One region of the Megasphaera sp. DJF_B143 genome, then DNA from elsewhere that is predicted to be linked to it. Evidence: riboswitches for the same ligand, from Rfam matches in the RefSeq annotation. Region 1 holds a riboswitch; the other holds the start of a gene.

Evidence for each region. A riboswitch is a leader RNA that binds a small molecule or an ion and turns the genes downstream of it on or off. The one in region 1 is predicted to bind FMN.
Region 2: it holds a riboswitch for FMN, as region 1 does, so the genes downstream of both, ribB (3,4-dihydroxy-2-butanone-4-phosphate synthase) here and DBO31_RS03305 (bifunctional 3,4-dihydroxy-2-butanone-4-phosphate synthase/GTP cyclohydrolase II) in region 1, are expected to answer to the same signal.

Annotation. Positions count from the first base shown of each region.
Region 1 is NZ_ONTA01000113.1:2,118-25,454, forward strand. Features, by position in the region: gene ftsH (ATP-dependent zinc metalloprotease FtsH) at 1-273, opposite strand, end outside; gene hpt (hypoxanthine phosphoribosyltransferase) at 393-932, opposite strand; gene tilS (tRNA lysidine(34) synthetase TilS) at 954-1,973, opposite strand; gene DBO31_RS03285 (Ppx/GppA family phosphatase) at 1,970-2,878, opposite strand; gene DBO31_RS03290 (S1 domain-containing RNA-binding protein) at 2,968-3,405, opposite strand; gene DBO31_RS03295 (septum formation initiator family protein) at 3,527-3,859, opposite strand; gene DBO31_RS03300 (FAD-binding oxidoreductase) at 4,063-5,466, shown strand; FMN riboswitch at 5,516-5,632, shown strand; gene DBO31_RS03305 (bifunctional 3,4-dihydroxy-2-butanone-4-phosphate synthase/GTP cyclohydrolase II) at 5,719-6,936, shown strand; gene pnuC (nicotinamide riboside transporter PnuC) at 7,023-7,742, opposite strand; gene DBO31_RS03315 (nucleoside phosphorylase) at 7,744-8,484, opposite strand; gene DBO31_RS03320 (bifunctional UDP-sugar hydrolase/5'-nucleotidase) at 8,509-10,101, opposite strand; gene DBO31_RS03325 (Crp/Fnr family transcriptional regulator) at 10,227-10,892, opposite strand; gene DBO31_RS03330 (ATP-binding protein) at 11,018-11,752, shown strand; gene DBO31_RS03335 (Lrp/AsnC family transcriptional regulator) at 11,817-12,266, opposite strand; gene DBO31_RS03340 (FAD:protein FMN transferase) at 12,426-13,370, opposite strand; gene rnfB (RnfABCDGE type electron transport complex subunit B) at 13,488-14,351, opposite strand; gene DBO31_RS03350 (electron transport complex protein RnfA) at 14,377-14,952, opposite strand; gene rsxE (electron transport complex subunit RsxE) at 14,952-15,575, opposite strand; gene DBO31_RS03360 (RnfABCDGE type electron transport complex subunit G) at 15,578-16,126, opposite strand; gene DBO31_RS03365 (RnfABCDGE type electron transport complex subunit D) at 16,128-17,165, opposite strand; gene rsxC (electron transport complex subunit RsxC) at 17,183-18,538, opposite strand; gene DBO31_RS03375 (CTP synthase) at 19,205-20,815, opposite strand; gene argS (arginine--tRNA ligase) at 20,910-22,574, opposite strand; gene DBO31_RS03385 (DUF1934 domain-containing protein) at 22,574-23,002, opposite strand; gene DBO31_RS03390 (TIGR03915 family putative DNA repair protein) at 23,076-23,337, opposite strand, start outside.
Region 2 is NZ_ONTA01000013.1:460-6,970, reverse strand. Features, by position in the region: partial or broken gene DBO31_RS00295 (xanthine dehydrogenase family protein molybdopterin-binding subunit) at 1-1,492, opposite strand, end outside; gene DBO31_RS00290 ((2Fe-2S)-binding protein) at 1,489-1,956, opposite strand; gene DBO31_RS00285 (xanthine dehydrogenase family protein subunit M) at 1,956-2,741, opposite strand; FMN riboswitch at 2,884-3,000, shown strand; partial or broken gene ribB (3,4-dihydroxy-2-butanone-4-phosphate synthase) at 3,117-3,722, shown strand; gene DBO31_RS00275 (CpXC domain-containing protein) at 3,728-4,402, opposite strand; gene DBO31_RS00270 (bacterial transcriptional activator domain-containing protein) at 4,545-6,443, opposite strand; gene DBO31_RS09205 (hypothetical protein) at 6,482-6,511, shown strand, end outside.

The sequences.
Region 1 (23,337 bases):
GATATTGACATCGGCATCCCGAAGTGCCGGCAGCAAGGCCGAATCAGTCGGTGCATAGGAAGTGAAGGACGTACCATCTTTCAACTGACCGACGATGGCATGATCATCCGTAATCTGTACAGCATCTACTTTCTTCTGCTGGACCTGATTCATGAAATTCGTATACGTGATTTCGGACTTGTCTGACTTATTAGTCGTAAAAGCATCTATGATGGAGACGGCAACGATAATAATAAGTAAGTAAAGGCTTACATTCCGCACAAATTTACTCAAAATACTGCTCCTTTCGCGCACGTTTTTATGAATATACAGGTTCATCCCTGCCGCAAGGAGAGAGAAGTAACCAAATATATTCTTATATTATCACACTTTAAGGAAAGCAACAACATTTTTTAATGACTGTACACTTCTTCTTTCAATACGCCAATATACGGAAGATTCCGATAGCGGCTGTTATAGTCCAGTCCATATCCTACGACAAAAGCGTCGGGGATTTCAAATCCATTATAATCGACAGGGATATCTACTTTCCGGCGCGACGGCTTGCTGAGCAGCGTCGCAATCTTTACGGAAGCGGCCCCCCGTTCCAGGAGAAGGGGTTTCAATTTGCTGAGCGTAACCCCCGTATCTATGATATCTTCGACGATGAGGATATCCCGGCCCCTGACATCACTGTCCAGGTCTTTACGGATCTTGACAAAGCCCGAAGAAGTCGTCGAAGCGCCATAACTGGAGCAGACCATGAAATCAAATTCAACAGGACCATCGATACAGCGGGCCAGATCGGTAAAGAATGTGACGGCCCCCTTTAAAATGCCACAAAGCAATATATTTTTCCCCTTATAGTCATTCGTTATCTGCGCGCCTAATTCGCGTACGCGGGCCTTGATCTGTTCTTCTGTAAATAAAACTTGCTTTACGTCACTATGCATGATTTTCCTCCTGAATATGAATCAATGATGCTGCCGCTTTTTAAATGCCCCCCGGGCAGCACGGGTAAAACACAATTGTTCTTTTGTCGTATATACACAGAGGCCCAGCCCTTCAAAGCAATGACCGGCACCTTTTGCAGCCAGCTGGCGGACGGTTTCCGTATAGTGGAATGGCACATCATGAAAACTTTGGAGCACACGGGAAAACAAATACCGGATAAGGCGTCGCTGCATAGCCAGTGGCTGTAACAGCAGGGCCTTCTTTTCGATACTGGCGCCCTTCTGGTCTTCCTGCACCAGAGAAGCAGCCCGTTGTTCCGTCTGGCGGGAAAGAAATTCCTCGTCGGCACCGGCCAGCACGGCCAGCCTGTTCAAATCGGCTATGACTGCCGGATTATATTTCTCCAGTTGTGGTATCAGTTCCAGGCGGATGCGGTTCCGCCCGTATTCCCGGCTCTGATTGGTTTCGTCTTCGCAGGGAACCAGTCCCCGTTCTTTAATATAATCTTCTATATCCCGCCGTGTCAAGGCCAGAAGGGGCCGGATGATGTCGCCATTTTTAGGTCGGATTCCGCCCAGGCCCTGAAGGCCGCTGCCGCGCAACAGGTGCTGCAACACCGTTTCGGCCTGATCGTTCTGCTGATGTGCTACAGCAATTGCCGAAGCTTGGCATCGTGCTGCACATTGCCGTAGAATGCGGTAGCGTTCCGTCCTTCCGGCCGTCTCCAGACTCTGATGCGTCACCGCCGCAACGTGGGGCACATCGACAAATTCCCACATGAAACCACAGCCCCGTTCTTCTGCCGCCTTCCGTACTACCGGAACCTCATCATCAGCCGCCCGGCGGATGCCGTGATGCACATAACACACGGTCAGCGTCAGATTCCACGCACGGCGCAGAGATGCCAGCACATCAAGCAAGGTCAGCGAGTCCGGCCCGCCGGAACAGGCAATGAGCAGGTGATCACCCGGCAGGAACAGCTGTTCATGCCGGCAGAATGACTCTACTTTATCCCGGAGGCGTCCGGCCGTGGACTTCATCGGTTCCGCCAGGCCGCATCCTGGAACGCCTGGCTGTAAAAAATACCTTCCATGAGATCTTTTTCACTGATCTGGATTTCCGGAATATCATAATGGCAAAGGCACGAACGGGCTATAAGCAGACCGGGCAGGATGATATCGCTGCGCCGTGGCTGCAGTCCTTTTATATGACGCCGTTCCTCCGGCGTCATACGTTTCAGTATGTCAATCCAGCCTGACAGACAATCCCGGGTAATGACAGTGCCTTCTACCCGGTCCGCATCATAGGGATCCAGTCCCAGTTCCATAGCTGCCAGTGACGTAAGCGTGCCGCCCACGCCCAGCAGCCGGTCAGGAACAGCCGGTATGGGCAGCCACTGATTGCGGCAGCGCCGTTCCAGCGCGTCACATGCCGCCGGACCGGATACGTCCTGACAAAACCGCACGGCCCCCATGGGGTAACTATGCGACCAGAGGCTCCTTCCCTCTTTTCCCAGTGCCATTTCACTGCTGCCGCCCCCTATATCGAGGACTGCCACGACCATTCCGGGCAGCGCACTGCCTGCCGCTCCGCGATAGCTGAACGAGGCTTCTTCCAGCCCGCTGAGAATACGGCAGTGCCAGCCAAAGCGGGCCCGTACTTCCGCCAGGAATGCCTGTCCGTCCGAAGCTTCCCGCACGGCACTCGTCGCTACGGCGCAAACGCACAGATCCGGGTACGCATCGTTCCACTGCCGCATAGCTTCCAGCGAGGCCTCTACTCCTTCGCTGGACAAACGGCCGGTCCTGGATACGTCTTTTCCCAGACGGGTCGTCACTAATTCTTTTTTTGAAAAATGCCATTGTCCGTCCCGGTCTCTTTTTCCCCGCATGAAGCGGAGAGAATTTGATCCGATATCGATAACGGCATATACATCATGTTCCATAACTGCTCCTTTTCGCATAACAGGAAGAAACAAAAAGAGCATTCCCTGTCGGAATACTCTTTTCCCTCCATACCTTCCTGGATACGGAATTAATCAGCATGCCGGGCACCGCGGCCGCCGCGTTTCGATTCAGTATTGCGTTTCAGATCCATCAACCGTTCATCGCTTTCTTTCAAAAATCTGCTCAGCCGATCTTCAAAGGACAGAGACTGGGGAGCGCGGCGGTTCATGTCAAACCCGCCATTGTGGTGGTGAAATTCCCGCTTGGAATGAAACTCTTTCTTTTCCGGAGCCGGCTGTGTCCGCTTGATAGACAGGCCGATCTTCCCTTTTTCATCAATAGATAATACCTTGACATGTACCTTATCCTGAACTTTCAGGAAATCATGAACATCTTTTACATATTCATTTGCTACTTCAGAAATATGGACGAGACCAATTTTTTTATCCGGCAGTTCGACAAATGCACCGAACTTGGTTATTCCTGTAACAGTTCCTTCCAATACACTGCCTACTTCGATTGTCATGCTGCTAAGACATCCTCCTTTAACTATAGACACGCGTCGCAAATAGCGTTTACACACATTATACTAATAAACATTAAAAAATTCAATCGTAAATTATGCTTTCTACTGCCTTTCCGCCCCATCAGCGACGGTATGGGATTTCACCCGGCTTTGCCAGTCCGAACTGTTCCCGCGCCTGCCGCATGATTTCTTCCGGTGAAGACAGCCGGTCTTTTTCTTCATGCAGTTTCTGGTTTTCTTCAGTCAATTCCCGTTCCTGGTTGACCGTTATCGTCATATCCTGATGAATCTGCCATAACTCATATATCTTGGAACCGAGAAACAGGCCGCCAAAAATCAAAATAGCCACGACAATCCGCTTATAAGCAGACCAGCCCGCCTTTTTCCTGCGGCGGACGTTCCGTCTCCTGCCCTGCCCGGATAGGCGCGGTCGTCCTGTACGTTTCACCGTCATGTCTCAGCTCCTTTTCAGATTAAAAAAATCTTAACTTATAGTATACCTTGAAATGACTACAAGATAAAGCCTTTTCCCGATATTTAAAGGGAAATGCCGTAATGTGGCTGACGAAAAGGGCCCATTTCTTAGAGATTATCCCCTTTTAAAATAGGAGAATCTCTCCTATAATAGACATATGTATTCGAAAAGGAGGCTACGTTATGCCATATACACCGATAAACGATGAAATACTGACCAGGCTGAAAGAAATTGCCGGCAGCAAAAATGTCCTTACAGAGACTGACGCCATGCAGCCATACAGCCATGACGAAGTAACCGATCCGGCATACCACCATATGCCGGAAGCCGTCGTATTTGCCGAATCAGCCCAACAGGCCGCGGCCATCGTACAGCTGGCCAACGAGTATCATTTCCCTGTCGTTCCCCGCGGTGCCGGAACAGGGCTGGCCTGCGGAGCTGTTCCCATCTATGGAGGCATCGTATTGTCACTGGAAAAAATGAACCATATCCTGGAAATCAATACAGACAGCCTGTACGCAGTCGTTGAACCGGGTGTGCGCACGTCAGATTTGCAAAAAGCCGCTGAAGAAAAAGGATTATTCTATGCCGGCGACCCCTGCAGCGGCGATTCCTGTTTCATCGGCGGAAACATCGCGACCAATGCCGGTGGCAACCGGGCCGTAAAATACGGGACAACGCGGCATCAGGTCTATTCCATTGAAATCGTAAATCCTACGGGACGGATTGTACAGCTCGGTGCCCGCCTGCAGAAGCAATCGACGGGATATTGTCTGGATCAGCTGGTCATCGGATCAGAAGGAACACTGGGCATCATCACCAAAGCCACGTTGAAATTACTCCCCAAACCCCGGTACAAGCTGGACCTTCTCGCCGTGTTCGACGACACAGCAGCGTCCATCGGCGTCGTCAATAAAATCATAAAAGCCGGCATAACGCCGACGTGCGTTGAGTTTATGGACAACATCACCATCAAATCCGTAGAACGCTATCTGAACGAAACGCTCCAAGGCAGCGATACGGGCAATTATCTGATTGTGGAAGTAGAAGGCACGAGTGAAGACGACCTCGATGATAAAGCCATCGTCCTCGACGAACTGTGCACGGCCAGTGGTGCTTCTTCCGTACTGGTCGCCGACCCGGCCCGGATCTGGCAGGCCCGCAAGGCCTTTGCCGAAGCGGTACGTGCCGAAAGCCTTATCGTATGTAAGGAAGACGTCGTCGTCCCTGTCGATCAGGAGCCGCGGCTTCTGGCCCGGATTCTGGAACTGGCCCGGAAATATGGCCTCATCACACGCATCGCCAGCCATGCCGGAGATGGCAATATTCATTTGAACATTTTGAAAAACGAGGACCTCACATACGAACAATGGGAAGAAAAAGTTTCGGAAAATCAGCAGGAGCTGTATCGTTTCATTTATCAGCTGGGTGGCCGTCTGTCTGGTGAACACGGAATTGGCAGCAAACGCAAGGCATTGATGGAAGAATTCACCAATCCCGACGAACTGGCCATGATGCGGGCCGTAAAAAAAGCGCTCGATCCAAACAACATCCTCAATCCCGGTAAAATCTTTGATGTGGAATGAATACCTGAAAGGTGTCTCTTTACTTCCTTTCTATTTGCAGGTATAATAGAATAATCTTCAGGGCAGGGCGCAATCCCCGACCGGCGGTGACAGTCCGCGAACACGCAGTGTACGATTTGGTGAAATTCCAAAACCGACAGTAGAGTCTGGATGAGAGAAGATATGATGATAGTGTATGTGTATTCTTATTGTCATAAAGCCCTGTGCATGCATAGTGCAACAGGGCTTTTAATTATATACAGGAGGTTTCTGATGGATACAAAAGAACAAACATATAATACGATTGAAGAAGCAATCCAGGAATTGCAGTCTGGTCATATCGTCATGGTTGCCGACGATCCCGAACGGGAAGATGAAGCCAACTTCATCTGCGCTGCCCAGTACTGCACCCCGGAAAACGTCAATTTCATGATGAATCATGGCAAGGGACTCATCTGCCTGCCCGTCAGTCAGGAATATGCCCATAAGCTGGGCTTGTTCCCTATGGTAGGCGAAAACACCAACAACAACCATACGGCTTTTACCGTTTCTATCGACTATAAAGATACAGATTCGGGTATCACGGCAGAAGACCGGGCCCGTACTATCCAGAAAGCCGCGACAGATTCTATCTCAGCTGATGATTTTACCCGGCCGGGACATGTATTTCCCCTGACCGGCGTCAAGGGCGGTGTCCTCATGCGCAACGGCCACACGGAAGCCACATTGGACCTGTTGCGCCTGGCCGGGCTGAAGCAAGTCGGCGTATGCTGCGAAATCCTCGATGAACGCGGCGAAATCATGCAATCCAAGGCACTTTGGGAACTGGCCCGCACTCACCACCTGACTTTCGTCTCCATCCACGATCTGCAGAATTACTGCCGTCGTCATGACAAACACGTCGTGCGGGAAGCTACGGCAAAGATGCCTACCAAATACGGCGAATTCAAGATTTACGGTTATATCAATGACCTGACCGGGGAACACCATGTCGCCCTCGTCAAAGGCGAAATCGGCGATGGCAAAAATCTCCTCTGCCGGGTCCATTCGGAATGCCTGACCGGTGATGTCTTCGGTTCCTGCCGCTGCGACTGCGGTGAACAGCTGGCCGCCGCCCTGACGCAGATCAATAAGGAAGGGCGGGGCATCCTCCTGTATATGCGCCAGGAAGGACGCGGCATCGGCCTCATCAATAAGCTCAAAGCCTATGCCTTGCAGGAACAGGGGTATGACACAGTAGAAGCCAACGAAAAACTGGGCTTTGCCCCGGATCTCCGCGAATACTGGATCGGTGCCCAGATACTCCAGGACCTGGGTGCCCGGGAATTACGGCTCCTTACCAATAATCCCCTCAAGATTTACGGTCTCGAAGGGTTTGGCGTGGAAATCGTCGAACGGGTTCCCATTGAAATGCCGGCCCAGAAATTTGATGAATTCTATCTGGAAACTAAGAAAAATAAGATGGGGCATATCTTGACTCATCTGAAATAAGTGATTGTAAAAAAGGCAGTAGCATTACGCGTTTTTGCGTAATGCTACTGCTTTTTTAAGCGGAATCATATGTGTATTACGTAATCTTAAGCTGCGCCGCCTTCATTATCGGCTTCACCGCTGGACCATACTTTCTGTGCATAGATGGCATTGAACAACAGAGCGGCCTGTAACGCCACCTGGGACAAGTTGGCTCCCAGGGTGCCAATCGTGTTGTCCCCCAGTACCATCTGAACCGATAAAATCGTCCAATAAATAAAATTGGCAATATTGACAAAAATCCAGAGAGACCAGTTTTCATTATACTTCAGAATGTAGAGAATCTGAGCTATAAAGCTGACTACGAAGTTAATGGAATCAAAATAAGGCAGCTGGCCGCCTACCTGGGCCAGGACGAACCAGCCGGCCGCCCAGGCAATGAAGGCTGCCATAAATACTTTTTTCCGCGTCCCCGGTTGAAACGAATGAGTCGTTTCCTGATGCCCCCACATATACCATCCTATCGGCTGGGAAATGACATAGACGATATCCATGGCAAAAGACCCATAGGCATGGCTGATCCAGGCAATGTATGTCATGGCAACGCATTGTACAAAGCCAAAGATAAAAGATATTTTACGGCCTTTCATGCCGTATACCAGACAAAGCACTCCGGCTACGCCGGAAATCATGCCGACGATGCTGTCGGGGGCGATGGCATAGACGACGAGCTGCAATAAAATCAGCACGGCCACATAGGTAACTTCAAAGCGCTTCCAGTTGGTAAAGAGCTGGCTATAAAACCAATTATGCTGTGTTGTTTCCATATTATGCTTCTCCTTCCGGATCAGAAAGGATCTGCAGAGCCGTCACGAGCGAGTCCTGTTCTCCCTTTGCCACGAGATCGGCACTATTCACTAAATCATTGACACCTTCTGCCAGGTCTCCCTGATAGAGGACGACATTATTCAGGATCGACAATGTTTCCATATGGCGCAAGCGGCCGATAATCATCAGAATCCCCGATTCCATATCATCGGCGACAATGCCCTTTTCAGACCAGAACGCTTCGGTCTTATCATTGTCATCCATATAAAATCCATCGTGCGAACGGATAATGCCATAACAGGCCTTTGGAGCATATGTATGGGCCAGGGCCAGGAGCCGGAAGGACGGTACGGCCGGATATATTTCCGGCACATACTTGCGGGACAGTCCATCATCGCGGACAGCTCCTTCGGCAATCACTAACTGCCCTAGCGGTATATCATGCTGCATGGCTCCGGCAGAACCGACGCGGATAACCCGTTTAATACCGACATTATGCATTTCTTCCACGGCAATGCCCGCAGACGGTGCTCCGATTCCTGTAGACATAGCTAGTATCTTTTTCCCCTTGTACATGCCAATAATGGATTTGTATTCCCGGTTACAGGCCCAGGGAACGACATGATCCATCAATTTCGCAATCGTATCTACCCGTGCAGGATCTCCCATGATAATGGCAGAATCCGTGTCAATGGCTTTGGTCAGCTGGGTATGGGGCTGAGGAATTTCTTTCGCTTCCATACTGAATCCTTCTTTCCCTTTTGTCTAAATAATCGTAATACGGCCCTGTGGTTTTGCATACGTATCTCCCACGTTTCCTCCCAGAGCTTCTTTGATATAATTGCGGGCAGCATCGACATCGAGATAATCGACATCACCAACCGTTACTTTAGCGGGATCTGTCAAGGCAGAATAGGTATCGCCACCCGATGTCAGATAATCGGGAACGACGATGCAATACGTCGCATCGGGGTTGAAGGATTTGCCACCTACTTTTGTAATGGTCACGCGGCTTCCCGGTTTTGCCGGACTATAATAGGTGGAATGAGGATATACGTCCCCTTTGGCATAAGGTACCCGCGTATCGACGGTGTATTCAATCCCTGCTACCTGCGGAAATGCACCAATAGCTTTCGGGGTCGTACAGGTTGCGGCTTCCAGGATTTCCAATAACGTCGATCCTTTCATCGTCACATATTGGAGGTAGTTGTGATAAGGCATGACGAGCAGCAAATCATTTTCTGTGATTTTTCCCTTGTTGATAGAAGCACGGATACTGCCGCCATTCATGATAGCCCCATCAACACGGACATGCTGTAACACTGTAGCCTGACGTACCTGCCACAGGAAGGCATCGGCCAGAAAATCACCCAGATTCGTTTCTTCAGTCCGGACGCCGGGTGCGCGTGTGCCATCGAGTGTCATCGCCGTTGTGCCGACCACACTGGCCAATTTCTTGGTAATACGGGCCTGTGCCTTATCTACTATAGCTTTTACTTTAGGATCTTCCTTATTATATCGTCCATAAGGATACAGGTCTTCTTTCCATTTCCCATCAACCTGTTGAATGACACCGATATTGGCCAGATGTGCCCCCGTTTCGGCTAACAGTGTGCCGTTTACTGTACGGTCTTTTATGACATGATCATGGCCATCAATAAAAATGTCAATTCCCTGAACGTGATTGAGCACATCGTCCGACCGGTCTCCCGCTGCATCGGGAGCACTTCCCAGATGACCGATGGCAATGACCAGATCACAGTCTGCATCTTTTAATGCATTGACTTCCTTTTGAGCAGCCGTATACATATTATCTTTAGCCAGGAACGTCAGTCCCCGCGTACTTTTCGGGTTGGAAGTCGTCACCGTCGAAGGGGTCGTCAGGCCAAATACGCCAATGTTCAGATTGCCTTTTTTAAGGATGGCATGTGTCTTCGGAGTAAACGGCTTTCCCGTGGCGTCTACGATGATATTCGCTGACATGACGGGGAAATGAGCCTGCTTGATGCGCTGTTGTGTGACATCCGCCCCATAATCGAATTCATGATTGCCCAGGGCCATGGCATCGTATCCGGCGGCATTCATGAAATCAATAGCCGTTTTTCCTTTGCTCAGATTGACCAGATTGTTGTCCTGGATTGCATCCCCTGCATCGAGCAGTAATACTTGTTTTCCCTGGGCTTCAAAATCTTTTCTGAGTGCCGCAACGGTTGCCATACCGTTGACACCATCGGCACGCTGATCGTATCCATGAGTATCGTTAGTATGCATAATGACCAAATGAGAATAATCTGCTGCAAATGCTGAACTGACTAAACAGGACAGAACCAGCGCTAGGGCTGCAGTTTTCTTTTTCATGTGTACCCCTCCAATTAAGTTACTCTAATGCTATGCGTTTTTTATATATTTTCATTAGTATTATACACTAACTAACGGAAATATTCAGATTTTTTTCCATATGGCAGTTCCCTTTCCCGTCTAAATCAGCTATGGAACAGGGTAAACGTTTCTTTATTATAGTCAATAAGGCCATCCCGCTTCATTCTGCCCAATTCAGCCGACATGGCAGACCGGTCTACGGATAAAAAATCTGCCAGCTGCTGCCGGTTAAATTCGATGGAAAACGTATCCTTGCCTCTTTTTCTCGCTTCGTGTGATAAATAGGCCATCAGTTTCTGCCTTGTCGAACGCTGTGACATGTATCGTATTTTTTCAGTCAGTACAAGATTTTTTCCAGCCAATACTGCCAGCAGATTGGCCGCCAATGTTTTCTGACTTTCCGTCAGCGTCGTATGTCCACCCAGGATGTGGCGGAGATTGATGAACAGCACTTCACTTTTTTCTACCGCCATGACATCGACGGCAGAACGGGCATCGGGAAGACTGGCAAAAGCTTCTGCAAACATGCCTCCTGCAGGGACATATGCCAGTATATTACGATTTCCCCAGTAATCCTCTTGTATAATATGGACACTACCATGTAGAACAATGCCCAATGCATGCACTTCATCACCGGCATAAAAGATAAAATTTCCCTTATCGTATGAACGTACACGGCTTCCCATATCTTTAAGGAGTACATCGATTTCCTTTTCGTTAATTCCCAGAAATAAGGGCAATTTTTTTAATACAGTCACATTTTGATTCATTTCGCACCTCATTGTTAGAATAACAACAGATTTTTCTTTCTTATTGTACTATACTAATGATATAAACAAAAGCACTCTGAATAAAAGTATATCATAAAACCCTGTGTATTAAGGAGGAAATTCAAATGAAACGTAAAATCATTCACATCAATCAGGATAAATGTAACGGCTGCGGCTCCTGTGCCCGGGCCTGCCACGAAGGAGCGATTGCCATGATAAACGGCAAAGCCACGCTGCTGCGGGACGACTACTGTGATGGCCTGGGTGACTGTCTTCCCCATTGCCCGACCGATGCCATTACCTTTGAAGAACGTGAAGCGGCTCCCTATGATGCCCAGGCGGTAGCGGAACACCAAAAAGCACATTATACCGGAACGGGCTGCCCCGGAAGCCGCATGCAGACACTGCATCAGGAGCAGCCTGTCTGTCCCGGCCAGAAGAGCCAGGTACTTACAGGCCAGGATTCTGGATGCGCATCATCCCAGCCGTCCCTGTCCCGGTTGCGCCAATGGCCGGTACAAATCAAACTGGTACCAGCCCATGCACCATATTTTAACGGTGCCCGGCTCCTCATCGCCGCCGATTGCACCGCCTATGCTTATGGCCGTTTTCATGAAGACTTCATCAAAAACCGTATCACCCTTATCGGCTGCCCCAAACTGGATGACATCGACTATTCAGAAAAGTTGACGGAAATCATCCGCAGCAATGACATAAAAGAAGTAACTATCGTCCGCATGGAAGTTCCCTGCTGCGGTGGACTGGAAATGGCAGCCAAAAAAGCCTTGCAGCAGAGTGGCAAGTTCATTCCCTGGCAGGTGGCTACCATCTCCCTTGACGGAAACATATTAGATAAATAAATCAGCTCTATAAAAAGAAATGGGCGTGCGAAAGCAAAACTGCTTTGCACGCCCGTTTCTTTTTTCACTGCACATTGACATTCCATTCTTCCTTCAAAGTAGAAAGACACATGAATGTCTGAGATGAAGCTACCGTCGGAATTTCATTGAGCTCTTCCATGAGGAAATGTTCCAGATCGTCCGGTGTCTTGACCAATACCTTCAGCAGGTAGTCAAAAGCACCGACCACATGATGGCATTCCAATACCTGGTTAAATTCGACAACTTTCTGGCGGAATTCTTCCACATCACCGGAACGTTCCAGGTTGACCATAATAAAGGCCGTGACGTTATAGCCCGTCTTGCGGCGGCTGATTTTAGCCCCATAGCCTTCAATAATACCATTGTGTTCCATTTTACGGATTCGTTCTGAAACAGCCGGTATAGACAGGCCGACTATTTTGCTGATTTCCGTAGCTGAAGCCTTGCCATTCTTCTTAAGAATTGTCAGGATTTTTTCGTCAATATGATCCATTCAGGTTACATCCCCCTTACGTTAGTTAATGCAAGATTAAAAGATTTCTGCATACATATATTATCTTACATTATAAAGGAAATGTAAATATATAATTTAAAATTTATTGAATGTCTTTATAATCAATCGTATAACGAGAAAATCCACAGAATACAGGATTTACTTCACCAGATGAAAGTCCTCGTTAAGATCAGAAAAATGGTCCTTAAACCCTTCCGTCATGTATACAGTGCCGTCTTCCGCCGTTATTTCGCCTTCTACACCATCCAGATTTTTAAGGAATTCCATCCCTTTTTCAGGTCCAAGGACAAAGATAATGGTCGTAAACATGTCACTGAGCATACCGGCATGATCAACCTTTCCATCAATGACGACAGAATCACTCATAACGCCGGAACGGGCTGGTCGGCCGGTCCGCGGATCAAAAATATGATGGTAGCGGATGCCATCCTGGATGAAGTACCGTTCATAATCCCCGGAAGTGCCTAAGGCCTGATTCTCAATAGAAACGATGCCCAGATACGTATCGGGAGAATCATTGCGGGGATGGCGGATACCAATTTTCCATGGCTTATCCTTGCTCGTCCTGCCGACGGCATACATAGAACTGGCCCCCATGTTGATGAGCCCGCTCTGAATGTGGTGGGCTTCATAAATCTTGCGAACTTCATCGACGGCAAAACCCTTGGCGATACCGCCCAGATCGAGGCACATCCCTTCTTTCGCCAGCATGACGCTGTGAGTTCCCGGTTCGAGCAGGATATCCTTATAATTTACGTGAGTCAGGGCCGATGCAATTTCTTCATCGGACGGAACATGCTGGTCATCATTTCCGATATCCCACAATTTTGTGATGATACCGACACTGATGTCCCATGCCCCCTGGGTCTTTTCCGAATATTCTTTGGCAATGGCAATCATTTCATAGACTGACGGGTCTACCTGGACATAGGATTGACCGGCCGCTGCATTGATGCGGCTTATATCACTATCCGGATTTTGGGCACTGGCCAGACTATCGAGCTGATGTACCCGTTCGAGCCCTTCTTCTACGGCTTCTTTTGCTTCTTTTCCTTCTGCCCACAGCTGAATCGTCGTATCCATGGCAATGGTGCTCTTATTATAAGACTGCTCCGGATGCAGTGAACACCCGGAGCAGCTCATAACGATCAAAAGCGCAGCCATGCTGAGATAACGGGCATAGCGTTTCAGATCCATATATTAACCTACGTTTTCTTTCGTTTCTTCTTTCTTATAGACGCCTTTAATCATTTCACCGATAGCACCAGTCGGGCACTTGGTCAGGCAGGTAGCATTGTCACAATGGTGGCAGACATCCTGATTGACAACGGCGAGGTGATCGATAATCTTGATGGCTTCTTCATCTTTATGCGAGCAGTTGCGCATGCAGGAACCGCAGCCCAGGCAGAGGGCTTTACAGTTCTTCATAGCCGGTGCACCAAAATCTTTGGAGCTGCAGCTTACGCTTACTTTTGCACTGATAGGAAGCAATTCTATTACATGGTTCGGGCAGACACTGGCGCATTTGCCGCAGCCAGTGCAGATGTCTTTATTGACCTGGGGCAGACCATTTTCGCCCATGGTCATAGCGCCGAACGGACAGCTGCGTACGCAGTTGCCAAATCCAAGGCAGCCGAATTTACAGAACTTGGGACCCTGCTGGACCAGCTTGGCAGCAGCACAGTCATGTACGCCCTTGTATTCAAAAGCAAGTTTGGCAATGCCATTGCCGCCACGGCATTTGACGTGGGCATATTTCGGTTCCGTTGCTTCGGCGACTTTCCCTGTCAGTTTAGCTACGACAGCAGCAACAGCTGCTTTGCCAGGTACGCAAAGGTTGGGCGGAACATCCGGATCGAGAACGACAGCTTCAGCATATTTTGCACAACCGGCAAAACCACAAGCACCACACTGACCTTGCGGCAGTGCTTCTTTAACTTCGCCGATGAGCGGATTTTCTTCCATGGCAAACTTCTTATCTGCCGAGGCCAGGACAAAGCCAAATACGAGGCCAATGCAGGTCAGAATGACGACAGCCATGATCGCGGTTAACGTATAATCCATGATCTAGTACATCTCCTTTTCTCCGTTATATCATACCGGAAAAGCCGAGGAATGCCAGGGACAGCATACCAGCTACAACGAAGGCAATCGGTGTACCCTTGAGCGGTTCCGGTACATCTGCATAGTCCAGTTTTTCACGGCAGCTGGCCATGAGGATCAGAGCCAGAGCAAAGCCAAGGCCGGCACCAACGGCGAATACGATGTTTTCAACGAAGTTGTAATTGTTGGTAACACTGATAACAGGAACGGACAGAACGATACAGTTCGTTGCAATCAGCATAAGGTAAATCCCCCACATGTTATACAGCGTCGGAGATTCTTTCTTGATGACAATTTCCAATAGTTGCACGAAACTGGCAATCAGAATTACGAACGAAATCGTACGCAGGAATTCCAGATGAAGTGGAACGAGAACCTGCGTGTAAAGCAGCCAGGCCAGGATTGTACTGAGGGTAATGACGGACGTTACGGCAAAGCCCATCCCGACGGATGCATTTAAGTTCTTGGAAACGCCGAAGAAGATACACAGGCCCAGGAACTTGGTCAATACGAAGTTGTTAATCAGAACAGCTCCGATAAACAGCGTAAAATATGCGCCCATTATCCTTCAACCCCTTTCAATTGTCTCTGTCTTTCAACATGCTTATTCCAGATTTTGAAACCGGCCATGATGAAACCGATGAGCATGAAAGCTCCCGGCGGCAGGGCCATGATCAGGGCAGGCTGATAAGCATCGCCAAAGACCGGCATGCCAAAGAAGGTGCCATTGCCAAGGATTTCACGGATAAAGGAAATAAGGAACATAGCAATCGTAAAGCCGATGCCCATGCCCATACCATCGAGGAACGAAACGACGACGCCGTTTTTGGAAGCAACCGATTCTGCACGTGCCAGGATGATAGCAAATACGACAACCAGGTCGAGGTATACGCCCAGAGCTTTATACAGGTCCGGAGCATAGGCCTGCAGGAACAACTGTACGCACGTTACGATGGTAGCAATACAGGTGATGTATACAGGGATACGGACTTTTTTGTTAATCAATTTGTGGATAATCGAAACTACCGTGTTGTTGGCGGTAATAACGAACCATACTGTACAACCCATAGTCAGACCATTGACGACACTGGTTGTAACGGCGAGGCCCGGGCACAGGCTCAAGGCCAGGACGAAGTACGGGTTTTCTTCAATAATGCCTCTAGTAAATACTTTCCAAAGATTCATTATCATTTACCCCCTAACTGCGCTGCTTTTTCAACAGCCTCTTTTACGCCTTTTGTAAAGGCCCGGGAAGAAATGGTGGCACCCGTCATAGCCTGAATTTTATCCTTTTCAGAGGCATTTTTGGTAACTTCCAGATTTTCTGCTTTTTTGCCTTTGAACTGGTCTTTAAACGGGGATTTAGCACCTCTGTCGCCGAGGCCCGGAGTTTCATTGGCTTCGAGAACCGTATAATCGATGACTTTGCCATCCATGGAAACGGCGGTCAGCATTTTGATCGGTCCGCCATATCCTTTCGGAGCCGTCGGAATGATATACGCTACTTTCTGTCCGCCCTTCTGAGCGATGAACGTATCCGTTTCACCAGGAACAGGAACGAACTGGTCAGCATCGACCAGGGCTTTCATGGAATCCTGTTTCATCTGTTCTGCTTTCGCTGCAGCCGTCGGGCCGGTAATGAAGAATACGAGACCGATGATACAGCCGGAAACGAGGCACGTGCAAACCAGATTCATAGCGATTTTGAAGATACCGCTCTTATTATTGTCTGCCATTTTATTTAGCCCCCTTTGCCTTTACTTCACCGAAGACGGTCGGTTTGACGAGACGGTCAATCAGCGGAGTCAGTGTGTTCATGAGCAGGATGGAATAGCAAACGCCTTCCGGATACCCGCCGAGTACACGGATCAGTACGGTAATAAGGCCTGCACCGAGTGCAAAAATAATCTGGCCTTTCAGTGTAATCGGAGCCGTGACCATATCTGTTGCCATGAAGAAAGCACCAATAATGAGGCCGCCGGCCATCATTTCAAATACAGCAGCATTGGGGCTGTAAATAATAGCAGTAAGAACGCCGACAGTTGCAATCATGACAACCGGAACCTGCCATTTGATGTAACCTTTCCAGATCAGATAGAGACCGCCGAGAATCAACAGGACCGTGCAGGTTTCACCAGCGGAACCGCTGCGCATGCCAAAGAACATCTGCTGATAAATGGTACCCCAGTCGGTGGCATTGAATGCATTGAACAATGCATCCTGACCGCCATGCTTGAAGGCATTCAGCGGAGTAGGTCCGGCAACGGCATTGACAGCAGCACTGCCGTCCATGTTTGTCCATGTCGTCATGGCAATCGGCCAGGAAACCATCAGGCCGGCACGGCCGACGTGAGCAGGGTTAAAGAGGTTATAACCAAGGCCGCCCATAGACTGTTTACATACGACGATGGCCAGGAAGGAACCGACGATGCTCATCCACCAGGGAAGGCTCGGCGGGCAGCACATCGCCAGCAGAAGGCCGGTGATGACGGCACTGCCATCGGTGATAGTGACTTTCTTGTGCAGTGCTTTTTCCCATAAAAATTCAAAAATAACTGCAGACACAACTGCAACGACCATGTTAAGAAGTGCATTGGCACCGAAATAGTAAACGCCGAACGCAGCAGCCGGTACGAGAGCAGCTACAACATTCCACATAATCTTAGGAATGCTTTCGTTACAGCGAACATGCGGTGAAGATGATACAGTAAGATTTAATTCCTGCATGTCTTTAGCATCCTTTCCTATAGTTTGTCCTTTCGCTTCTGGACTCATGATATCCCTTCTTCCAATTAGTTCTTAGCCTTTTGCGCATCGGCTTTGGCCTGTGCTGCTCTCTGCATAGCTTTGCATTGTGCCTTGGCGTTGCGGATATACTGGACGATATTGCGTTTTGCCGGGCAGGTATAAACGCAGCTGCCGCATTCAACGCAGTTCATGACACCGTATTCCATGCATTTATCCCATGCCTGGCAGGAAGAGAAGATGCTCAGCTGACTCGGGATAAGACCCATCGGACATGCTTCTACACAACGGCCGCAACGGATACACGGAGATTCTTCACCAACCTGGCATTTTTCAGGCGATAATGCGAGGATACCAGATGCACCTTTGGTAATAGGAACATCGAGCTGGTACTGGGCAAGACCCATCATCGGGCCGCCGCCGATTACCCGGTCGGGAGTCTGGGAGAAACCGCCGCAATAATCAATGACTTCCTGGAACAATGTACCAATACGGAGATTCAGGTTCTTCGGTTCCTTGATGCAGTCACCGGTTACAGTCGTCAGACGGGAAATGAACGGGATACCATGGCATACGGCATCGGTAACGGCAATGACCGTACCGACATTGCTTACGACACAGCCGACATTCATCGGCAGTCCGCCTGGTTCGACCTGACGGCCTGTCATGGCTTCAATCATCATTTTTTCAGCGCCCTGCGGATATTTCGTGACACAAGGCTGAACCGTAACTTCCGGAATATCTTTAAAAGCTTCTGTCAGTTTGGCGATAGCTTCCGGTTTATTATCTTCAATTCCGATATAACCCTGATGTACACCGAGAGCTTTCATGATGATCTGGACACCGGTTACCAGTTTCTGAACATATTCATCTTCTACCATGGCACGGTAGTCGCATGTCAGATACGGTTCGCATTCGGCACCGTTTACAATGAAAGTATCGACAGGTTTGTTAGGCGTAAATTTTACATGAGCAGGGAAGGTAGCGCCACCGCAGCCTACAACGCCTGCTTTTTTAATCAGTTCGATGATTTCCTTGCTTTCGAGCTTAGTCCAGTCCCGTTCCTGGGGAATGCCATCAGCCCATTCATCCTTACCATCCGATTTGATGACAACAGCCATGCACTTAACCATCATGTTGTGCGGCATGGGAGCTACCTTGACAACATCACCGGAAATAGAAGCATGGATGTCAGCATGGAGAAAAGCATCGCTCGTACCAATGAGCTGCCCTTTCTTGACATGATCGCCAACCTTGACTGTCGGAGTGCAAGGAGCGCCAAAATGCTGGCTCATCGGGATGACTACTTGATCCGGTATTGCTGGGGTTTCTATGGCTTTATCTTTTGCATAGATTTTGCCATCGTCAGGATGAACCCCACCTCTTTTAAAGGTTTTCAACATCAAAAATCACCTCATTAAATATATAATGAAAAAATAAAAACATTAAGCAACCAATTTAGAGAAGCGATACGTTTTCCGGCCCGGCATATTTCTTGTCTGTCAAAAACCTGTCGAATAACTTGACGCCTCTACAAGACGGCATGAAAGCCGTAATGCCGCCGATGAATTCCGACTGCACTATATCGTATCCCAAAGGGGTGCTTACAAATCTGCAATCACTAGGTGACCGCTCTTTCGAAAGCAGATAAACGTTTTATCAGGACAGAATTATCCACTTTCAATCGTTATCATTATATCATCATCTCTTTTATTATTCAATGTGAAAATTATAGCAAGCTCCTGCCCTATTTCCGCGTGTCTTCTATATATTCCGCATGATTATCGACTTTTGTCCCAAAATATTTTTCCTATTCCGCATATTGATTATGCGTATTTTATATATAGAAAAGGTCTGTATTCATCACATATTCGTGATGCATAGATGAGAATTTATCTGATTTATGGAATTATCACCATAGCCTGGGCCATGTATGTGAAAAATTAGAACAAAGTACTATATCAAAAAGTGACAACAAATATAACTTAAACGATAAACTTTTCGGGCAGGATGCCACAAAAAATACTGCTCCGCATGATATAGCGGAGCAGCAGAATATACAGACGGATTTATTTATTTTTTAATTCCAACGCTGTCGAGATGAGTCCTCTGAATAACGGATGGGCTTTAGTCGGACGGGATTTAAATTCCGGATGGAACTGGCAGCCGACAAAATAGGGGTGATCCGGAAGTTCTACAATTTCGACCAGCCGGTCGTCAGGAGATGTCCCCGATATGACCAGCCCGGCTTTGGTAAGTTCTGTCCGGTACTTATTGTTGAATTCCCAGCGATGACGATGCCGTTCGTAAATAAGGTCTTGTCCGTAAACTTCCCGTGCCTTAGTGCCTTCAGCCAGTTTGCAGGGATATAAGCCGAGGCGCATCGTACCACCTTTGTTAGAAATATCCACCTGATCCGGCATGAGATCGATGACCGGAAATTCGGCATCTTCCTGGAATTCCGAACTCGTTGCCCCTTTCAGGCCTACGACGTTGCGGGCGAATTCCATGACAGCGCACTGCATGCCCAGGCAAAGCCCCAGGTAGGGAATCTTATGTTCCCGCGCATACTGTACCGTCTTAATCTTGCCTTCTACACCGCGGTTGCCAAATCCGCCGGGTACGACAATGCCATCTACACCGCTGAACACTTCATCAAGATTGGCATCAGACGGTTCCAGCGTTTCCGAATCAATCCATCTGATATGCACTTTGGTCTTATAGGCATAACCGGCATGACTCAGTGCTTCGGCTACACTGAGGTAGGCATCGTGAAGTGCTACATATTTGCCTACGAGGGCAATCGTAAGGTCATGTTCCGTGTGATAGATAGCATGGACCATCTTCTTCCAGTCTTCCATATCGCACGGTTTATCCGGCAGATCCAGTTTTTCCAGTACGATACGATCCAATCCTTCTTCAGAAAGGAGAAGCGGTACTTCATAAATGCTGTCCAGTGTTTTATTTTCGATGACAGCATCTTTATCAATATCGCAGAACAGGGCCAGTTTATCTTTCATTTCATCAGACAGCGGCCGTTCTGTACGGCAGACGATAATATCGGGCTGGATGCCAATACCCCGCAATTCTTTTACGCTGTGCTGGGTCGGTTTCGTCTTCAGTTCGCCCGCAGCTCCGATGTACGGTACCAGAGTGACGTGAATATACAACACGTCATTGCGGCCTACTTCTTTCTTTATCTGGCGGATGGCTTCCAGGAACGGCAGGCTTTCAATATCGCCGACAGTCCCGCCGATTTCCGTAATGACGACGTCGGCATTGTCATCATCGCCTACACGGTACACGCGGTTTTTGATTTCATTGGTAATGTGGGGAATAACCTGTACCGTATGGCCCAGATAATCGCCACGCCGTTCTTTTTGAAGCACCGACCAGTAAATCTTGCCGGTCGTGACATTGGAATTCTTACCCAGATTGATATCAATGAAACGTTCGTAATGACCTAAATCCAAATCTGTTTCCGTGCCGTCGTCGGTGACAAAAACTTCACCGTGCTGATAGGGGCTCATCGTACCGGGGTCTACATTGATATAGGGGTCAAACTTCTGAATCGTAACCTTGAAACCACGATTCTTCAGAAGACGGCCCAGTGCCGCTGCCGTAATCCCTTTACCGAGTGATGAAACAACCCCGCCTGTCACAAATATGTATTTAGCCATAATTCCTCCCTGCTGAGCATGACTGCTCGTAGACTGATAAAGTAAGTACTGTAAGATGCCGCAACTGCGGCAGGAAATCATAAGGTATATTATATTACATTTTTTCAGGAGCAGAAACCCCTAAAATGGCCAGACATCCGGCGATGGTAATGCGGACAGCCGTAACCAGGGCCAGTCTTGCTTTTTCCAGATCCTTATCAGACTGGATGACATGGCAATGGTTATAAAAGTTATGGAACAGGCTGGCCAGTTCATGAGCAAAATGAGCTATGCGGTGTGGAGCCCGTTCCCGTGCGGCAATCTGGATTTCTTCCGGAAAAGCCGCCATCTTCTTGATCAGTTCCAGTTCCTGTGGTTCCTTCAGCGTATCCCAGACTACATCAGACCAGTCTTCCGGGATAGTACCGCCCGCTTCTTCGATTTGTTTGTAAATGCTGTAAATCCGGGCGTGGGCATACTGGATATAATATACCGGATTTTCATTACTATGGGATTTCGCCAGATCCAGATCGAAGTCGAGCTGTGTATCGAGAGAGCGCATGATAAAGAAATACCGGGCTGCATCGGTCCCGACTTCTTCAATCAGTTCATTCAGGGTGATTGCCTGGCCAGTCCGCTTGCTCATCTTCACGGGCTTGCCATCGCGGAACAGGCTGACCATCTGCAGCAGCAGCACTTCCAGCTGAGCCGGATCATATCCGAGAGCTGCCATGGACGCCTTGACGCGGGCTACGTATCCATGATGATCGGCACCCCAGATATTGATCATCTTCTTAAAGCCCCGTTCATATTTGTTCTTGTGATAGGCAATATCGGCAGCCAGATAGGTTGGCACGCCGTTATCGCGGATGATGACCCGGTCTTTATCGTCGCCGTAATCGGTCGATTTCAGCCAGAGCGCCCCGTCTTTTTCGTAGGCCTTGCCCCGTTTTTTCAATTCATCACAGGCCGCGCGGATGGCATCGGGATGGAGAGTCCGTTCGCTGAACCAGTTATCATAATGGACATTAAACGCAGCCAGATCCTGCCGCAGGGCCTTCAGTTTTTCTGCATAGGCCCGGTCCTTGAAGTACGCCAGCCGTTCCGGTTCTGCCATAGATAAATACGCATCCCCGTCCTGGTCTATAATGGCCTGGGCCGTTTCAACGATGTCATGGCCGTGATATCCGTTTTCCGGGATTTCCGAAGGATATCCTAAAAGTTCCAGATAGCGTGCATTGACGGAAGCCGCCAGATTATCCATCTGATTGCCGGCGTCATTGATATAATATTCAGCCTGTACATGGTAGCCGGCCTTGCGTAAAAGATTTACGAGAGCACTGCCGTAGGCAGCGCCGCGGCCATGGCCGACATGGAGCGGTCCCGTCGGGTTGGCACTGACGTATTCGACCTGCACGGTGTCATCTTCCCGCAGCTCTGCCTGCCCATACTGTTCACCTGCAGAAAGAATCTGCCGGAGCGTATCGTAAATTACCATATGATTCAGAAAGAAATTGATAAAGCCGGCACCGGCAATTTCTGCCTTGTCCAGCCAGGGATAATCCATCTGGTCTACAATAGCGCGGGCAATCAGCTGCGGAGATGTATGGGCAATGCGCGCCGACTGCATGGCAATATTCGTCGCAAAATCGCCAAATTTCTTCTGGGGAGGTACTTCGAGCACGACTTCAGGGTATTTTCCCTGAGGCAGTGTGCCCGCCTTGACAGCTCTGTCCAGAGCTTCCTGTATGCCTTGCTTGACTAATTCTTTCATTTCCATTACGCATGATCCTCCTGCACATCAATAGACAGCTGATTATAATTGGACGCAAAACCATCGATTGTCACATCGTATCCCAGTTCTATATGTCCCGTACCATCAGACAGAGTAGAGCGGCACACATAGGTCTTCAGCGTGACCGGAAGCCTGCCCAGAGGCGTATCGTACCACGAATGGGTTTCCCTTCCCGGCCAGTATTCCTGCCGCTGCTGCATCTTCCCTGTCCGTACCAGTACGACGTTGCCATTATCCAGGACCTTGATGATGGTGGTCACACCTTCAAGTCCTGTGATTTCGCTTTCGGCATACATAATATACTGGGTATCTCTTTTCCTATAATACTTGCCTTCCGATACGAGCTCCATTTTCAGCTCCTGACCTTGTTCATTGCGCTGGATGCTCGTAACGCTTACGACAACGGGTTTCACGGAATTCCAACCTTTCTTTTTTTATTTCAATGTTACTATTATATAACAAGCAGGGGAAAAAGGAAATAACAAATCATGAATGTTTCGCATCCTCTATGAGCCAGGGCCAGTATTTTTCCGGCATAAAGCTGCGCCGCACCGTATCATTGCGCCGTTCTTTTATAGCAATAGTCTTATAATACGCCTGCCAGAGATGATTGAATCCCTGCTCGTCCCGGGAAAGAGATAATTCCTGCAACGTCCTTGGGATTTCAATCAGGGAAAGGGTGTGATTCTCATAGAGGACACCCATGTGCCGGCGTATATCGTGGATGACCCACCGTTCTCCGGGAAAA
Region 2 (6,511 bases), on a different contig from region 1:
CCAATATGGTATCGCATCCTGTCCCCATATCAGTCGCTCCAATGGATAAGGTATAAAATCCATCGTCATTCACTTTTATTGTCGCCGAAGCCACGTCCACATTGGAAATACTAGACCCCTGCATAGCCAGTGCCAGACCGGCCGCGCGGATTTTGCCATCGGGAAGCACATGCCGCGGATATACATGCTCCCAACCGATCATAGCCTGAACCCGTTTCAGGCATTCTCCCAGATTGCAGCTCAGTGCTGTTTCGTTGAAATATGCCGGCATCCTTTCACCTTGCTGTACGATATTTTGAAGCCGCAGTGCTCCCGGATCCATATGTAGTCTGTCTGCCAATTCATTCACAGCCGATTCCAGTGCAAAAATCCCCTGGGTAGCACCATACCCCCTGTATGCTCCGGCAGCAATCGTGTTGGTATACACGGCGGTGTACCGGAACCGGAATGCAGAGAAACGATTGTATAAAGGAATCGATTTATGTCCCGACAACGTGACCGTCGTCGGGCTGTGGTCACCATACGCACCACCGTTCCAGAGCGATTCCACAGAAATCACCTGGATAATACCATCCCGGGAAGCCCCCAAACGCACGTGAACATCTGCTTCATGCCGGGGAGAGGAAACCGTCATGGCCTCTTCCCGCGTATAGGCCATATACGCCCGTTTTCCCGTACGCATAGTAATCAGAGCAGGATAACATTCCATGACAACCGTCTGCTTGGCACCAAAGCCTCCTCCGATACGTGGCTTAACTACACGGATTTTCGATTTGGGAATTTCCAGGGCTGTCGCGACAATGCGTCGTACATGAAAGGGAACCTGCGTCGAACTGACAATGACCAGACGGCCAAATTCATCCAAATACGTATACGCCCGGAATGTTTCCATCATAGACTGCTGTACTTGTTTTGTATGATAGATCCGGTCAATCACAACATCCGATTTCTGGAATGCCGTATCGACATCGCCCCAGTCTTCTTCCGCCTGGGCAATAATATTTCGTCTGTTATCACCACCGACCGGTACACGTGGGTTCCAGTCATCTTCCGGATGAACCACAATAGGATTATCCACGGCCTGCCGGAAGTCGAGAAGAGGCTCCTGTATGTCATATTCCACCTTTATCATGCGCATAGCCTTATCCACACATGCCGCATCACGCCCGGCTACAAGAGCCACTGGGTCTCCAACATATCGTATCTGTCTATCCAGTATAAGCCGGTCATACGGACTGAGTTCCGGATAGGTCTGGCCGGCAATAGTAAACCGCGTCTTAGGGACATCCTCTGCTGTCAGGATGCATTCAATGCCCGGAACGGTCAGGGCAGCTTTCGTGTCAACATGACGTACGATGGCTCTGGCATGAGGGCTGCGCAGAGCTTTGACGATTAGACAGCCTTCCGGTGCTAAATCTTCCGTATAAGCCGGTTTTCCTGTCATCAGTTGCAGGGCATCTTTTTTCATAACCACCCGGTTGATTTCTCTCATAACCGCATCCCCTTTCCTTTTTCTGTCAGATACCGTTTCAATGCCCTCATATGACTGACATATCCCGTACATCGGCAGAGATTGCCTGCCAGGTATTCTTTGATTTCTTCTTCTCCAGGATTATCTAATTCTCTTGCCATAGCCAGCACATTCATGACAAAACCGGGATTACAAAATCCACACTGATCGCTGCCTTCTTGTCCCATATACCGGGCAAATTCCTGTGCTTCATCCTGCAGTCCTTCCAGTGTCATAACATGCTTTCCGTCAATGCGGGCGGCCAGCACGGCACAGGACAGTACCGGTTTTTCCTCCAGCCATACCGTACATAATCCGCATGCTGTCGTTTCACAACCGCATTTGACGCTATAACATCCCTTTTTACGCAATAATTCATACAGCATCTGTCCTGGTAAAATTTCATCACTTTCCATCTTTCCATTAAGCCAGTACTGAATTCTCATTAGTCTCCCTCCCCTGCCGTCTGTAATAACAACCGCCTGCACAGAACCATCGCCATATCATGCCGGTATATGCGGCTGGCCCGCATATTATCTTCAAAAGATAAAGAATCCGCCACTTCACGGGCCGCCCGTTCCGCTTCCTCCCCGGTCATTCCCGTACCTGCCGGAAGACATCGTACCTGTGCTCTCATCGGTCGTGCTCCCACACTGCAGGAGACGCTATCTGCTGTGCGGGATACGGCACAGGCCAGGACAGGAAAATCGGTCGCGTTCAGCCGCAGCGAAGCATAGGCCGTCCGCCGTTTCTTTTTAGGGAGATATATGCCTTTTAAAATATCCGTATCTGCCGTCTTTTCCGCAAAAAGAGACAGGGGTATTCGTCCGCCTTTATATAAATCGGCTTCTGCATCCAAAGCCAGAAAGAGTGTCAATACATCAGAAAAGCCAAACCGGCCCCAGATGCTCCCTCCTACCGTCGCCATATTGCGAAATTGTGTACCCACAATATGACGCAATGCTTCCTTCATAGCCCCCTGGGTATACGTTTCCAGTGATTCAGAAATTTCCAGTTGGCGCAATGGCACCATAGCTCCAATATAAAATGCTTCTTCTGTTTCGCGTATTTCATCCAGTCCCAAATCCATCAAATCAATTGCCGTTGCCACCCTGCGGCGGGGAGACATGCGCAGCCAGCAACCGCCACCCAGGATAACCGCTGACCGTTTCTGATTTAACTGCCAGGCTTCCTCCAAGCTTTTTGCTTTAACATAATGAGCTATATTCATACCGTTCCTCCTGTTCAGCGCATGCAGATTCTATATCTGCCTGACCGTTTTTGTCTATTTTGATTTTCATAATGATATCTTTTTGATTCTTTAAATTTCTCCTGCTACATAGTTGCAATGCGTAAAATTAATGGTATAATAAAAATGTCTTCAGGGCAGGGTGCAATTCCCGACCGGCGGTATAGTCCGCTAGCGCTTTGGCGCATGATTTGGTGCAATTCCAAAACCGACCGTATAGTCTGGATGGAAGAAGGCAATCTCAGGCTGCGTCCGCAGTCTGTCTGATGCTGTGCCTGTATGCCCTGACCGTCCTGGTCAGGGTTATTTTTTTGCTGAAGACAATTCCCAATACCCTTATATACGGAGGCATGCATTATGACAATGAAACGAACGTACAACACTATCGATGAAGCACTGGATGCTTTGCGCCAGGGCCGGATTATCATCGCCACAGATGATCCGGATAGAGAAAATGAAGGTGATTTTATCTGCGCCGCCCAGTACTGCACAACAGAAAATATGAATTTCATGGCGACTCATGGAAAAGGTCTCATCTGCCTTCCCATCAGTTCGGCCTTTGCAGAAAAACTTGCTCTGCCGCCTATGGTAGCCCGGAATACGGACAACCATGAAACGGCCTTTACCGTCTCCATAGACCACGTAGAAACAACAACAGGTATTTCCGCAGTAGAACGGGCTTATACGGCGCGTATGCTGACAGAAGACGCTTCCCGTCCGTCAGACTTCCGTCGTCCCGGGCATATGTTTCCCCTCATCGCCAAAGAAGGCGGACTTTTCACCCGCGGCGGACATACAGAAGCCACGGTAGATCTCATGCGTCTCGCTGGCCTGAAAGAAGCCGGATTATGCTGTGAAATCATGGCCGAAGACGGAACCATGATGCGTACACCTCAGTTATGGCACCTGGCAGATATGTATCATCTGCCCTTCATTACATTGAAAGATATCAAAGACTACATGGCCCGTCAGGCAAATAAATCCTGATGGTCCTTTACAAAGGAAACTGCCCATTGGGGTGTGATTTCCAGCATGTCATCCGGCGGCAGCGCCTCTCCCAGATCACGCTCCAGTGCCTGATACGTTTGGTGCATGGAATCATTAAACGGAAGCATGCCTGATTTCTGCTGGCTCTGGTCAGCAAAATGAAAGGCATCGCCCGATTCACTGTGAGTAAATTCAATCAGGCTGGCATGAATCGGGCTGGCCTGTGCTACCAGAAAAGATTGAATCATTACTTTCATGATTTCTATCACCCTGTCATCGTATCCGGCGTCAAAAATGGCAAGTTTTTCCAGTAACTGCGTCCGCTGGCGGATAAGGCGATAGCGGAATGCCTTCATGAATTCATATTCCGGCTTCTGCAGTGACTGATGCATATTTGTCACATCTCCTCCGCCGGGAGCATAATAAATGACCAGGCGCAGATCGCTCTGAATATAAAGGAAATCATAATCGAGATATGTTTCATGTCCGCACTTCGGACACTGAAACCGAAAGAGAGATAAATCCCGTACTTTATCCCGAAGTCCGGGATTTTTGTCTATCTGTATGCGGTCCCATATTTTAAACCGGCTTTTCTTGCCACAGGCAGGACATTCCAGATTGCGGTTATAATGATCCGCATGTTTCACAGTTTCCATAATGCAGGCTCCTATTGATAAAAATATAAGTTCAATTCCATTATAGGCCAGAGCCTTTTCCTTGTCTATGCACAAATGAATATCTTACCCATAATTGAAAGCCCTGTCCAGCTTCTTGAATGCTGCACAGGGCTTTTTCATCTCACTTTATAAACTTTTGGTATATGTTTTTCGTCCGCTCCGATATGGGCATATGCAAATCCCGTTCCAGTACCTGGCAGCAGTTGCGATACCATTTCTCTACCATAACCGTGTCTTTCTGACTCCCATAACTGCGCAGTAAAATACGATACCCTTCTTCCCAGCAAGGGTCCACGGTCAATATCCATTCTGCTTGTTTTTCTGCCTGTTCATACCGGTTCTGGTCCAGATAAGATACGGCCAGGCGGGTGCCACTATTCAGGGCCAGCAATTTTAATTGATCCCGCTTCTGTAACAAGACTTCTCCTAATATTTCACCACTGAGATATTCTCCTTTATACAAATCCAGCCCTTCCCGGATCAAAACCTGTCCTTCATCTGTTTTTTGGGGAAGCATTTGCAGCCCTTTCTTTACTAATTCTTCAAAATTCCGGATATCAAGATGGCAGTCGTTGAATGCTGTAAATTGCAGACTTGTCTTATTTTTACGGATAAATGTGCTCGGCATCCGTGGCCGGCGTTCCGGTTCCAATGTATTAAGCAGACAGTTCAATGTCACTTTAAAGTTATTGCGTCCTGTCCGTTCGTCCGCATCAGGCCATAAAATATTCATAAGTTTTTCCCGGCTCATGGGGATATCATAAAATGAGATTAGCAGTAAAAACAACTGCTTGGCCGACTGCCTGGTCCAATCTCCTGACAAAATCTGTCTTCCTTGGAACATAAGAGATAAGCCTCCAAAGGTAGTAATGACAGAATTAAGAGGAGTCACAGTATTTGCCGCAGGCCGGATCATCTGATGATAAGACTGCAGCGTATCACAGCTCATGTTTCCCAGATTCCCTAAAATGGACTTTTTCTCCATCAGGAACTCATAATGATAGACACGACAGTATGTCACAAATTTCTGATAAAAATTTAAGAATAATCCGGGCTTTTCTAATTGTTGATAGCTGTGACTAAAATATAAAAAGCAGGCTGTCTGCCCCAAAGTATCCCGGCATTTCTGATACAATGCTAACGCTTTTTCCAAATAGGGAAGCCCTTTACTGGCACAATGGCTGAATACAGCTCCCATACCCAGTGTCAGGTACAAAATAGCCGAAAACCAGGCATCCTTCCCTTTCTGTGTGATAGCCAATGCATAGCGTCCGATTCGTTCCGCTTCGCTCCAATTACCATCCAACGAAGCCATCAGGCTTTGTCCCCAGTATATTTCTGTCTTACCCCTTTCAATAGGAAGTTGTTCTGCCAGTTCCAATGCTTTTTCATATTTTTGTTTACAAATATCCTTGTTATGACGATAATCCAGTAACAAGGCATGCCCCATACGGACATAACTAATGACAGCGATAAACCGGGAATGGATAGCCTGTGCGTACTGGATAGCTTTATCAGCATACTGCAGAGCCTGTTCCATATCTCCCTGAATAGAATAACATAATGACAAAATCAGTGAACTGTCACGAAAAGATACGGGAGCACGGTCCAACCGGTCCAGATTATCTCTTTGTAATATCTGACAGACATTCCTGATTTTTCCCGTTCGCAGCCATATGCGCGCCTGAAGATTATTTCTATCGCCATGATCAAAGGGAACTACTTTGTGCCGCAATAACAGATACCGCTCTGCCAGCCGTGAGTTTCCATGATTAATCATATTTTCACTCATGAGATACAGAAGTTCTCCCTTTTTTTCTTCCTGTCCTTCTGGTAATGCCTTATAAGCCTGATGCAGATATCTCTGGGCTTCAACAGGCTGAATAATATCCAGATAAATTTCGCCCAGGCCGCGGCAGCTTTCGCTTTCTCCTACAGAATTTTTCTCTATGGCAAACAACTGATCGGATTGCTCATACCAGTAAACCGCTTTTTCGTACTCACCTGCCAGACGTGCCATGTCGCCAAGTGAAATAAAGATACGAGGATCCTTCCGGTATGGAACGGGAATTTTCTCAATATAATGGC